2 regions of the Lutispora sp. QWL-02 genome follow, and region 1 is predicted to be linked to the other one. Evidence: riboswitches for the same ligand, from Rfam matches in the RefSeq annotation. Region 1 holds a riboswitch; the other holds the start of a gene.
What was found. Region 1 has a riboswitch for cyclic di-GMP ahead of AC4HCY_RS17500 (HD-GYP domain-containing protein). Riboswitches for the same ligand answer to the same signal wherever they lie in the genome.

Region 1 (7,001 bases):
CAAATAAGCAGGGATAAAAATTATATTAATGATGAATCCTTAAGAAGTATAACTAAATCTGGAATCGAATCAGAGGAAGGTGAAAATTGTTTTTATTTTTCAACTTACGATGAAATGGAAGAAACTATGGCCGGTTTTAGTGCAGAAAAATTAGAGCATGTTGGAACCGACGGGATAGTTCACATGATGAGGGATAATATAAATGCTTTAGATGAGAGTGAGCTAGAGAAATGGTTGGATTATCACTTTATGACATTTGATAACCCTTCTCTCATAGGATATAGCTTACATAATTTGTACGTGTGCAAAAAGAAATAGCATTCCATATAACAGAGGTTTATGGATTTGCTGAATAAAGATTCTCAAAGAAAAAATTTCAATATGATGAGAGGAGAAGAACTTAATTGAACTTCACATTTCAAGATTATTACTATGGCTACTTGAGCATAGATAAAAAGGAACTTGAAATAGGTAAAAGGATATTTAGCTCTGATCAAAGAAATAAACCTTTAAATGGCCAATTTGTACAATACCTGATATCAACACATATAGATGGAAGATTGATTTTTTCAGTAGCACCTCAATATTATGATGATTTATTTGAGTTTATTAAAGGACAAGCTGTTGACGATGCAGATGAGATAATTGAGATGCTTGACATTTTTTTCAGCAATAAATTAGAAAGCTTTAAGTTGAGGAAGATGTATAGATTAATTCCTGGCGAAGATTATGATATATGGAGTTCATCGAATTCGTCTGCCGTGAAATTAACCAAGGAAATTTTCATGGAGGCTTTAGAAAATATAGATGAAGCGGAGAAAACGGAAGCCTGGGAGAGCAAAAAAGGTGAAATCTTAGAAGGCAGGAAGTTTGTTGTACTTGATGGTAAGAAAGTCGTATCCGCATGCAAAATTTCTGATATAGATTTTGGCGGAGGGAATATTGCTGTATGGACTGATTCGGCTTATAGGAATAAAGGATTTGGAAAAGAAGTCGTGACCGAAGCAGTGAAATGGTGTGTCAATAATAGCATTCTTCCTATATACTGGGTTGATGCTGAAAATACTGCTTCAATCAGTCTGGCCAAGGGTTTAGGCTTTGAAGTCAAATCTCAGGAGGTTGTTGCTTCGATAACATTATAAATTCTTGTATAGGGATCAGACCTTACAGAGCATTGCTCTAAATTAGTGTTTTATGCGGATAAGGATGATTTATATTTTTCGAGGTGAGGATATGAAAAAAGTTTATGTTATTTTTGCTGTATTTTTATTGCTGCTTGGAATTTCTGCCTGCTTCAGATTCTCCATCGTCGGAGTAAACAGAGACGGGCTTGAGGGCGATGCTCGTAAATCTCAAAAAATAGATGATAGCTGGCAGGTATCCAAATCTGTGACGGACGATCTTGGTGCATTGCTGTTTTATGATAAGCATTTAAATGATTTTACTTACTCCATTTATTTGAACAGAAAAGGATTCTCATTCGGATATTTTTTCCGCTCAGGCGGGGGTACCAGCGGCATTTCCAATGGTATTAGGGCCTTCAATTACGGCAGTTCCATGGCTTTAATTTCCATGAATAAGGTGAATGTGGCCCGAATTGAATGCGTGTCGGAAACTGGTCTAATACAAGACGCCGTTTATATGGTAGAGCCTTTCCATTTGCGCGAATTTGGCGGAACTAAACCAGGCTCACCGGTGTATGTAGAAAAAAGAATTAGAAAAATATTAGCAAGCCCCTAAAAATATCAAATAAATTTTAGGGGCTATAACTATTTTAGAACTATTTACGGAAGTAGCTGACCGGATACTTTTTACCTATGGCGGCATTCGCACCCAAATGAGGATAGTAGTCTTCACTATGTTCTATTCGGCATAGTACAGGACCATATGTTGTTATTTTTGCACTTGTCTCTCTGTTTCCGCAATGACGGCATTCCAACCAAGATGCGCCGTACATTCTAAAGTGATGATGAGGATAATCATAGTAAATACATGATTCTACTGGTATGTCAGGACCACCGGCACAGCTTCCTGTATATCTGTCAGCTTGCTGTTCACAAGAGCTGCATTCATTTGGGTCTTGTCCTGGTATGTTGGCATATGTATTGGAAATAAGCACACATAATACAAGTAGAATGATCAGGAGTTTTTTTGAAATTTTTTTAAACATAATCACACCTCCAAAATCTGATTCATGCGCAAACATGCTAATAAAAAATATGAAAAATATTTAAAGTTTATACCATTCAGTAAATAAAAATACAGTTATCTCTTTCTAAAACTTTATAGTGGCTTACATGAGCAGAAAGCTAAGCTTGCTGCTCTTTTTCATACCTATTTCAATATATGACAACAGCGTACAAAAACAAACAGTTATTGACATAAAAGGTAATTGGAAATATAATGGTAATGTTGTTTGAATAAACAATTCCTTTTCGCAATAATATCAATTCACAGCTATAAACACAGCAGGATTTACAGCAAATGCAATTAAATATTATTTTAGTATTACTGTTATGCTATATGATAATGGCAAACTTATCGAAAGGTAGGGGCGCAAAGCTACGAGTCTAAGGTGGAAACACTATGACAGTCGGGCCGCCAAGATAGAGTTTTTTTAAGCCATGGCCATTATAGCGCCATGGCTTTTATAATTTTAGGATTTTATATAGATACTATATAAGAAAAATGAAGTATAATTTTGAGGTGAATTCGTTGTGTCCAATGATAATGATTTTGATCTGTTTGAGAGCAACATTGATGATCTGCTGAAGCTGCTGAAATTTGATTCCAATACCTACAAGCATTCGATGAATGTAGCTCAATATTCAAAAAAATTTACTGAGCTGCTGGGTGATGAAGTTAATATTAATACGATCTATTATTCCGGCTTGTTCCATGATATTGGTAAAATAAAAGTTGACTCCAGTATACTGAATAAAAAAAGTGAGCTTAAGCCTGAAGAATTTAGCAGCATGATGAAGCATTCTCAGTTTGGTTATAACATATTAAAGCGAACTCATATGCCCAAGGAAATGAAGTTTGCAGCATTCTTTCATCATGAGCGCTGGGATGGAAAGGGTTATCCCTGGCATTTGGAGGCGGGGCAGATCCCTAAAGTAGCAAGGCTTATAAGCATATGTGACGTATTTGACGCATTGACTTCCGACAGACCTTATAGAAAGGCATATTCAATAGAAAAGGCATTAAATATTATGCAGAATTCAAAAGGGCAATTCGACCGGGAATTATTTAAAGCATTTATTGACAACTTGGATTCAATAATCGATAGGTAGGAATTTAATAAATTATCAGGCAGGTGAGAAAAATCACCTGTTTTTACTTTATCGGTATTAAGCATATAGGTTATGACAATCGTAACTGGTATAATAATAGCAAGAACATATAATTTATAATCAAGTGTAATGGAGGGGTTTTTATGAAGTCTGCTGATCTATACCATCGATTGGAACGGGATTTTATCTCGGAAAACATGAGAGATAACTGGGCGAAATACATGGGCGAATTAGAAGAGTATCTTTCTCCTAATTTCAAAGAAAGAATCATTAGCAAAGCTTAGAGAGAATAGAGTATCTATATATAATTTACATGTGCCGTTGGATAACTTCAGCGAATATTCAACAAGCAAGACTTTAGCTGATGTTCTTATTACAGGCATTTCAGCCAACAATGAAGATTACTCAGAAGTTCATGAGCTTGAGCGGAAAAGCCGCATTAATATTCTAGGAGGAACACATTATTCCACTGAAAAATTTGCATGTCAAAAGATGTGTACTTATTTTGAAAAGCTTGGACTCGTCTCTGCCTTTATTGAAGGAGAACCGGTATATGAGGATATGTAAGCTTATTATGTGATAAAAAGTGATTGAACAAAGAGGAGAGCATTATGCATGAAACAGAAGTAAAGGGTATCCTATCAGCTCAAAACGGAATGAATATATACCGCGGCTGTACTCATGGATGCATTTATTGTGATTCGAGGAGCAAGTGTTATCAGATGCATCATGATTTTGAAGATATAGAAGTTAAGATAAATGCGGCAGAACTTTTAGAGGATGCTTTGCGCAGAAAAAGGAAAAAATGCATAATCGGCACCGGGGCAATGAGCGATCCATATATTCATCTGGAGGAAAAATTGGGCAACACCAGAAAATGCATTGAGCTTATTCATCACTATGGATTCGGACTGGCTATACAGACCAAGTCCGCAAGAATTCTAAGAGACCTGGAACTGTTCAAAAAAATTAATGAAAAGTCAAAGTGTGTAGTACAGATGACCCTTACTACTTATGATGAAGCTTTGAATAAGGTCATCGAACCCAATGTGAGCACCACAAGAGAACGGTTTGAAGCGTTGAAGATAATGCGCGATAACGGAATCCCTACGGTAGTCTGGTTGAGTCCTGTTTTACCGTTTATCAATGATACGGAGGAAAATATCCTGGGGATTTTGGATTACTGTATAGAGGCGAAAGTACATGGCATCATCTGCTTTGGCATAGGATTGACCCTAAGAGAGGGGAACCGGGAATACTTCTATAAGAAGTTGGATGAGCATTTTCCCGGGATGAAAGGCAGATATATTGAAAAGTACGGCTATGCATATCAAGTAAGCAGCCCTAACAACGGCAAGCTGATGAGCATGGTGAAAAGAATATGCAGATCCCATGGTATATTGTGTGACATTAATGAATGCTTCAGCTATCTTCACAAATTTGAGGATAAAAATGAGTATGAGCAATTGATGTTGCCGGGACTGGATAAGCTGGGGGAATAGGTTGAATAAAGTTATCTGTGTTAAAAAATGCTGTGAAGTTAGAGGGGGATTCTAATATGAACAAGACTGGTAAATGCTTGCTGCTGATTATGGTATTAGGTATGCTGATGATGTCAATCCTGTCTGCACCAGCTATGGCAAACTCTGCGGAACCGCCGTCATTGGTAATACTCGTCATCAATCCGCCGGATGATCTTTCAATTGCATTGGTATCCAATGAAAAACAATCGGAAGCGGTAGTCCGACGGGTTGCATGGGAAGGATATTACGCCTTTTATTCGCGAGATATGCAGGCTGACGGAAAGTATACGTTCAAAGCCGCCACAAACGGGGAGAGCTTTGAATTTACGATCAGCGGACCCTTGCAGCGCTATAATAATGTGTTCACCTTGAATTTATCCACTCAAGAGCTTACACCTGGGAAATATCCGCTTCGCTCAGTGCTCCTGGTCTCAATCCGGTTATTGCTCACGCTTTTGCTTGAAGGCGTGATCTTCATGCTCTTCAGGTTCAGGAAAAAGAGAAGCTGGCTTGTATTTCTTGCTGTGAACCTTGTTACTCAGGGCGTGTTGAATATCTGGCTGAATAGCGGAGGCTCGCTGATGCCTAGCTACTTGATCTTCGCCTTGATCATAGGAGAGTTTTTTGTATTCACTGCCGAGATGATTGCGCTTCCCATTTTCATTAAGGAGCATAAAAAAAGCTATATCTTGATTTATGCTTTTATAGCAAACCTTATAAGCTTAATTGCCGGCGGTTATATTATATCAGTTTTGCCTGTTTAGGAGTGGAGGTCGCTGTATAGGGTTATGTTTTTAGGATATTTATTTAGTTTTGCATCTAAAAAGAACGTCAGAAACGTCGAGCAATGACGTTCTTTTTGAATTATAATATAATCACTTCCGGAAGAAAAGATTAGAGGGGGAGGTAAAATTTTGGATTACATGATCGAAACCTGTGCAATTATTGCTTTCATCGAAGAGCGAATAAAGCAAAAGCTTGAATTTGCGGAACTTGAGAAAACCTTGAATTTTTCTTATCGTCACATCAGAGAAATATTCAAGAAAAAAACCAATATCACTTTATCCCATTACATCGTGGCTCGAAAGATTGCAAACTGTGCATTCGAAATCGCATCAACTAAAAAAAGCCTGACAGAGATAGCTTCTGAATATGGCTTTGACAGTTATGACACATTTACTCGAGCTTTCAAGCGTCAAATAGGCATAAGACCGTCGGAATTTAAAAATTCAAGTTTTATATGCGGAAGAAAGTGTATTTGTACAGGCATATATGCTCCTGCTATTTTAAATCTTGATAATTCAAAGCTTGCCCTCCCAATTTTATCGGAGGTTGATATTGTGAATAAAACTTTAAAAACACAAAACAGCTGCATTCTTTATGGTGTGCCTAAAGTGTATTATGGGCGCAATTATGATGGCGACTGGCAATGCACTCCATTTCCTATGTGTTTGCAGGCTGTTTTGAATTATATGGGGCAAAATGTCCATTACTCGTATATTATGGCGGCTTCCGGTGCATCTTTCCGCTTAAGATGGAAGGAAAGCGGCTGGGATTTAGCCGCTGTAGACATACGAAACATTTACGAAAATCCCGTAATGCCTTTTATACTCTCATTTAAGGCAGTAGGACGAAAGTTTAAAATTTTAGAAAAGGGTACCAGCTCAAAGGACGACTTTATAAGCCTTATTAAATCAGAAATAGACGGAGGACGGCCGATAATTGCACTCGGTGTTGTCGGCCCACCAGAGGCAAGCATTGTTACGGGCTATAAAGACAACGGAGAAGCCCTATTAGGCTGGAGCTTATTTCAGGACAATATGGAATTTGCAAAAGGTCTTACCTTTGATGAGTCGGGTTATTTTATATGCAGCAATTGGTGGGAAAATACTGAGGCGATTATGTCAATAGGAGAGGAAGCCGGTGCGATGGTACCGGTAAAAGAACTGCTTGAAAATGCTCTTTATCTGCTTACTGCTGAAACAATTGATGTATACAACGGTAAATACTGTTCATACTTAGGAGGACAAAAAGCATATTCTGCATGGGCAGATGCAATGTCTGATGATGGAAACTTTTCTAAAAGCACACAATTATCCTTGCTCATAGAGAGAAATATGTGTTTTGTTGATGCTACAGTTATGGTTGGTGAAGGCCGCTTCTATGCTGCTGAATATATAGA
Region 2 (7,001 bases), 500 kb from region 1:
GACCTTTTGCAGCATCGATATTGGAGTTATTATTCACTTTTAGGGTCCAGTATAACGAGTGAGCGACGGCCCAAGGCACCGACCACCTATCATCATTAGTATCATAGGTACCTGACTTATTATACCACCAGGCGTATTCTGTAGTATATGTCATAGGTGCACCGCCAGCCAGCAGGCACTGAGAGATAAAATTCGTGCAGTCCCCGCCCAAGGTTTCATAAATTTGAAAATACTTAAAGCCTGGGTTTGGGGATAAGGCAAAAGTTTTCGCATAATTTACCGCACGTGCTCGATTATACCTATTTTGTCTGTCTAAACCCATAGCTACCTCCTTATAGTTATTCATATTACTATTTTATGAATGGGATTGGGATATGTTCGTTAACTGGGTGTCCTTTTTCTATAGCTTTTAGGTGAGATAAATTGTATAATAAAGCTGAATATTCAAATAAAATTTAGGGGGATTTGCGATGAAATACGATGTTGAAGCTATGAGAAAACAATTTCCTGCTATGGAAAGAAAGATAAACGGATACCCTGCCGCATATTTGGATGGGCCAGGAGGCACACAGGTACCCCAAAGGGTCATCGACAAGGTAGTAGATTATCTCACATGGCATAATTGCAATATTCACGGAGTTTTTGCCACCAGCGTTGAGACAGATAATATGCTTTTGGAAACCAGAAAAGCTTTTGCAGATTTTATTGGATGTTCTTGGGATGAGGTTTCCTTTGGTGCCAATTCTACAACAATAAATTTCAACCTTGCTTCTGCTATAGCCAGAGATCTTAAGCCCGGGGATGAAGTGATTATTACTGATATAGATCATGAGTGCAATAGAGGACCCTGGGAGATGCAGGAGGAAAGGGGTATAATAATACATAATGTCAAGGTGGATCTGGAAAAGTGTATAATTGATATGAACGACTTTAAAAGCAAGCTCAATGATAAAACCAAGGTTGCAGCGTTCAACTATGCTTCAAACGGAGTAGGGACTATCAGCGATGTGAAGACAATGGTTTCAATGGCTCATGAAGTAGGAGCACTTACTATTGTGGATGCAGTACACTATGCTCTTCACGGCCCTATAGATGTTAAAGACTTGGATACGGATTTCCTTTTCTGTTCTGCATATAAGTTCTTCGGTCCGCATATTGGGGTACTATATTCCAAAAAGGAGAAATTAGAAGGGCTAAGGACTATAAAAGTTAAAGAACAGGATGATTTTGCACCTTATAAATTTGAGACCGGGACATTAAATCACGAAGGAATAGCAGGAGCTGCAGAAGCTATAGAGTTTATTGCTTCTATAGGCGAGACCTACGGAAGTGAATTTGAAAAAGAGTTAAAAGGCTTCATAGGCAGAAGAAGAAATGTGGTCGCCGGTATGTTGGCTCTGGAAGCTTATGAACAGCCGATAACAGAGCATTTTATAGATGGATTGGAAAGAATACCGGGAGTTAGAATTTATGGTCCTCCAAAGGGATATCCAAGAACTTCGACAGTATCCTTTACCATGAAAAACAAATCTCCGAGAGAAGTAGCCGAATATCTTTCAGACAGAGGCATATTTGTGTGGGATGGAGATTTTTATGCTTCAAAACTGGTCAGGGTTTTAGGCTTGAGAGAGAGCGGCGGGCTGGTGCGTGTAGGGCTTGCTCCATACAATACGATGGAAGAGATAGATAGAACGCTGAATGCTATCAGAGAATTAGCGGAGAAATAAAATTCCGATGCAGCTTGTTTTAGTGCTAGATCTGGATAAATATACTGATAGCCTTATAAATAATAGCCTATAATACCTGCAAATTATATAAAAAAACAGGGTCTTTAGTGCTAAATAAATGTATATTTAGACATATGTCCACGAGTTGAATACAGGAATATAATTCAATTAAACAAAACTTGATAAAGGCAAACCCATCGAAAGGTGGCGACGCAAAGCTATAGGGGCTACAGTGAAGATTACTAAGCCAGCCAGTTGCCGTGCTAAATAATGTGGATGCGTTATTTATAAAGTCGCTATCTTATGATTGGCGGCTTTATTTAGTTCAATATGCATATAATCAAGCGTTGCTGTCGGCATTATGAAAGGCATTTTTCGCCATAACGGGGAAGGGGTGAGAAGTATTGGGAATAGTTATTGCAGCATCATTTTTTATTTTTGTTGCTTTATTCTTTATATCTACTTATCTTATAGTAAACAGTAAAGAGATTGTATAGATTCAAGAATGATAGAGACAACTGCGTTGGGTGCCTCATATTTGGCGGGTCTCGGTTCAGGTCTTTGGAACAGCAAGGATGAAATACAAAAGGAATGGACTTCTTGATAGGATATTCATACCATGCATGAGTAATGAGCTGAGAAATGAAAAATATATAGGATGGGAAAAGGCTGTGGAGAGATCTATGGAATGGTGCAAATAAGCAAAAATATTGTCATCCTCAGGCTTATAGCCTATAGAATGACAATATTTTTTATGCGGCTTCTTTTTTGATCAAAGCTCTTAGCTCATCACCGGACAGAGTTTCTTTATCCAATAACTCGCTGGATACATCCTTCAATATTTGTATGTTTTCATTCAATAGAGAAAGGGTGCTTTTTTCTACCTCTCCCAATATGGATGAAATAGCATTGTGAAGTTTTTCCTTTGGCAAATCTTCGGCCGATATTATGCCTAATTCAGACATGCCTCCATATACTATATGGCGGGCAAGGTCCGATGCATTCTGAAAATCGCTTGACGCTCCTGTGCTTCTGGAGCTCAACAGAACCTCTTCGGCCAGAGCTCCGGCTAAGGATACTGCGATGCGGCCATTAAGGTAATCACAGGTATAAAGAAACATATCGTCTTCCTGTGTATTGCGCACATAACCAAGAGCATTGCTCCTTGATGCAACATTCACACTGGCTACGGAATGCGGGAATAAAAGCTCTCCTATCAGAGCATGGCCTGATTCATGTATTGCAATTCTAAGCTTCTCATCGACACTGGGAAGCCTGTCAAGCTTTTCTCCCATCATAACCTTTTCAATAGCATTTTTAAAATGCACGGAAGATATTTCTTTTGATTCATCTCGCATTGCCAATATGGCCGCTTCATTGGCTACGCTTTCCAGCTGGGCTCCGGAGAACCCGAAGGTATCCCTTGCTATAGCCTCTATTTCGACTTCTGCGGATAAAGGCTTATTCCTTGTATGGAGCTTTAAAATATGAGCCCTTCCCTTTTTATCGGGCAAATCAACCTTTACAATGCGGTCAAATCTTCCGGGGCGCAGGAGCGCCGAATCCAGCATATCCGACCTATTAGTCGCTCCAATCACAAGGACTTTTACCTCATCGTCAGAAGAAATTCCGTCCATTTGGACCAAAAGCTCGTTGAGTGTCTGATCGTGTTCCTGGTGGCTGTGGTTTTGTCCTCTTTTTCCGCCCAGCACCTCGATTTCATCAATGAAGATTACGGCACTGTGCCTGTTCATCCTTTTTGCAGCTTGTTTGGCCTGGGTGAATAGCTGACGAACCCTTTTGGCGCCTACACCTACATACATTTCTACAAATTCAGAGCCGCTGGCTGATAAAAATATGGAATTGGTGTATTGAGCTGCAGCTTTTGCCAATAGAGTTTTTCCTGTTCCAGGGGGCCCGTTCAATAATATACCCTTTAATGGGCGAATACCTAAGGCTTTTAGCTTGTCATTGCTTTTTATGAATTCAAGGGCTTCCCGCAGCTCATTTTTAGCTATCTCTTGTCCTCCTATATCGTTGAAAGAAATGGAGCTATCCTTTCTTCCTTCGCCAACAGAAGAGCTTTTTACTTTTAATAGCTTGCTGTCAGTGATAAAATATATTGCTCCTGCAAAACCTATAAGAAAAATTAAAGGCAATATATCAAACCCAAGCAAACTTAAAAATACAATTATTGCTGCAACTGCACCAATAATATGTTCCTTATAATTCATTATTTTAAATCACCTGCTTTCTGTGTTTGTCTTGGTATAAGCTTGTACAAAGATTTATCGTTTTTAGTTATATGCAGGTATATATATTTACTATCGATGTTTATTTTAGATTCGCCGCCAATAGATTTTGCTATAGCATCACTCTTTTCTACAAGACTTGGGAAGCTGCCGTCTATTAAAGCTTTTTCAATATAAATGCTTATATCCGAATAAAGCTTTTCTAATTCATCGCTGCCTGTATCCTTGATGTTTATCTTATATGCTTTACCTTTTAATGCTTGTATAGCTTTTTCATTGATCTCTGCATATGTCTTTTGAAAATTGGAAATATTATTTAAAGATATATTAATGATTATTGGCTCATATATTTTTGATGGTTTTTCTAAAACAACGTTTTGAACTCCATTTATACTTTTAAGTCCGCTATTCAAAGGCATAGCTACTGAATAATTTTGCCATAGAAAACGTGCTCCATATAAAACGAGCAAGGTAGCAATAAATGCTAATGTGCCCTTAATTATTTTTGTGGCCTTTATGTTCATAATCCACCTCCATGTTTACATAATATTATAACACGGTTTTTAATTATGGACTAATGACAAATATTTGAATTGATTGTATAAAGATAATAGGTATTGGAAAAAATTATCATACATAAGTATATATAAGAAATATTTATGTTAGGAAAGGGAGGTGAATGGTATGGATAGGCTTTCACTAATATTGGTAATTATAGGAGCTTTGAATTGGCTTTTGGTTGGTTTATTTCAATTTGATCTGGTAGCCGCTCTTTTTGGAGGGCAAAACGCTGTGCTTAGCCGTATTATCTATACATTGGTCGGATTAGCAGGTCTATGGTCAATAAGCTTATTGTTCAGAGACCGTCAAAAGGCTTAAAAAGAAGAACCTCCGAATTTCGGAGGTTCTATTTATCTATAACTCGGCAAAGTATTTCAAGACCTTTAACCAGTTCTTCTTCATTTATTACAAGCGGAGGCAGCAGTCTAATTACATCAGGTCCGGCAGTGAGTACCAATAACCCATTAGATAAGGCTTCTTTTTGAACCTTTGCAGCGTCTCCTTGAATCTGTATGCCTATCATAAGTCCTTTTCCTCGGACCTCCAGTATAGTATTGCAATTGTTTTTTAAGAATTCTTTTATGATATCTCCCTTGGTTATTACGCTATCCATAAATGCTTTATTGCATATCTTATCCAAAACAGCCAGAGCCGCTGCTGAAGCCACAGGGTTGGCGCCGAAGGTGGAGCCATGATCTCCCGGCTTGAATACCTTGCCTAATTTTTCATTGCATAGCACCGCTCCCATGGGAAGGCCGGAAGCAAGGCCCTTTGCAACGGTCACAATATCCGGTTTTGCATCAAAGTGGTTGTAGCCGAACAATAAGCCTGTTCTTCCTATGCCGCACTGGATCTCATCGAATATGACCGCTATATCATTTTCCTTGCATTTTGCGACAACCTTCTTGACATAATCTGCTTCAAGAGGTATTACGCCCCCTTCTCCCTGGATGGCCTCCATCATTACAGCGCATATGCTGGAATCCAAGTTATTTATGAAATCATCATAGTCATTGGCTTTCACATGCTTGAACCCGTCCGTAAACGGAAAGAAGTAGTCATGATATTTTTCCTGACCGGTTGCTGACAACGTGGTCACAGTCCTTCCGTGAAAGGACTGCTTCAGGGTGATTATAGCCGATCTGTCCTTGCCGTATTTATCAAAGCTGTATTTCCTCGCCAGCTTAATGGCTCCTTCATTGGCTTCAGCGCCGGAGTTAGAGAAGAATACTTTGCTCATACATGCATTATCAACCAATTTCTCAGCCAGTAGGATGGAGGGGAGATTATAAAAAATATTTGAAATATGAGCAAGGCTTTTGCTTTGTTCTGCTACAGCCTTCATCCATTCTTTATCTCCATAGCCTAAGCTGTTGACGCCGACACCGCTGGTAAAATCTATGTAGCTGTTGCCTTCGGTATCATATACAGTAGACCCGTTTCCCTTAACCAAAACCACCGGCAATTGAGCATAAGTTTCCATAAAATATTTATTTGCTTTATCGATCAATTCCATTGTTAATACCCCCCTGCTTAATCATTGTGCCTATGCCTTCATCCGTAAATAGTTCGAGCAATAATGAATGCTGCACTCTTCCGTCTATTATATGGGCTCTTTTCACTCCAGTTTTTATCGCATCGCTGCAGCATTTTACCTTGGGTATCATCCCGCCAGTCAATAGGCCACCGGATGTCAGCTGATAAATCCCGTTGAGATCCAGCTGAGATATGAGAGTTGATGGGTCTGAGGGATCTGTCAATATTCCCGGGACATCGGTAAGAAGTATAAGCTTTTCGGCATTTAAGGAAGATGCTATACTGGATGCGGCTGTATCTGCGTTTATGTTATATACAGTTTCCTTATCATCTCCCAAAGCTATGCTGCTTATCACAGGTATATATCCCCCATTGATACTGCTATTGATTATATCTGTATCAACTTTTGATATTTCCCCTACAAGGCCTAGATCATCGTCTGCTTCAAGCTTTTTTGCTTGAAGCATATTACCGTCTATACCGCAGAGGCCTATGGCTTTGCCTCCTTTTTTATATATCATGGCTGTCAAATCTTTATTTATTTTTCCCGCAAGAACCATTTGAACTATATCCATTGTTTCCTTATCCGTATATCTCAAACCATTTATAAATTTGCTTTCCTTATTTATTCTTTTCAGCAAATTATTGATTTCCGGCCCGCCGCCGTGTACCACCACCAGGTTTATACCTATGCATTTCATAAGGACTAAATCGTTTATTACCGCTTCCTTAAGGCTTTGATTGAGCATGGCATTTCCGCCATACTTTACTACAACAGTTTTGCCTTTATGCTGCTGCATGTAGGGCAATGCCTTTGCCAGGATTTCAGCTTTTTTAGAATTTTCCATAATGTCCACCACCTATGAGCGATAATCTCCATTTATTCTCACATATTCGTAAGTCAGGTCGCATCCCCATGCTGCAG

Region 2: it holds a riboswitch for cyclic di-GMP, as region 1 does, so the genes downstream of both, AC4HCY_RS15095 (glycerol kinase) here and AC4HCY_RS17500 (HD-GYP domain-containing protein) in region 1, are expected to answer to the same signal.

What each region holds. Positions count from the first base shown of each region.
Region 1 is NZ_CM177762.1:3,676,521-3,683,521, reverse strand. It holds gene AC4HCY_RS17520 (class I SAM-dependent methyltransferase) at 1-318, shown strand, start outside; gene AC4HCY_RS17515 (GNAT family N-acetyltransferase) at 405-1,142, shown strand; gene AC4HCY_RS17510 (hypothetical protein) at 1,234-1,740, shown strand; gene AC4HCY_RS17505 (hypothetical protein) at 1,781-2,170, opposite strand; cyclic di-GMP riboswitch class I at 2,522-2,606, shown strand; gene AC4HCY_RS17500 (HD-GYP domain-containing protein) at 2,718-3,296, shown strand; gene AC4HCY_RS17495 (hypothetical protein) at 3,440-3,580, shown strand; gene AC4HCY_RS17490 (SPL family radical SAM protein) at 3,908-4,798, shown strand; gene AC4HCY_RS17485 (hypothetical protein) at 4,855-5,583, shown strand; gene AC4HCY_RS17480 (helix-turn-helix domain-containing protein) at 5,743-7,001, shown strand, end outside.
Region 2 is NZ_CM177762.1:3,178,442-3,185,442, reverse strand. It holds gene AC4HCY_RS15105 (amidase domain-containing protein) at 1-322, opposite strand, end outside; gene AC4HCY_RS15100 (cysteine desulfurase-like protein) at 471-1,727, shown strand; cyclic di-GMP riboswitch class I at 1,905-1,990, shown strand; partial or broken gene AC4HCY_RS15095 (glycerol kinase) at 2,230-2,428, shown strand; gene AC4HCY_RS15090 (AAA family ATPase) at 2,480-3,961, opposite strand; gene AC4HCY_RS15085 (hypothetical protein) at 3,961-4,503, opposite strand; gene AC4HCY_RS15080 (DUF378 domain-containing protein) at 4,664-4,858, shown strand; gene AC4HCY_RS15075 (aspartate aminotransferase family protein) at 4,887-6,056, opposite strand; gene argB (acetylglutamate kinase) at 6,040-6,924, opposite strand; gene argJ (bifunctional glutamate N-acetyltransferase/amino-acid acetyltransferase ArgJ) at 6,937-7,001, opposite strand, start outside.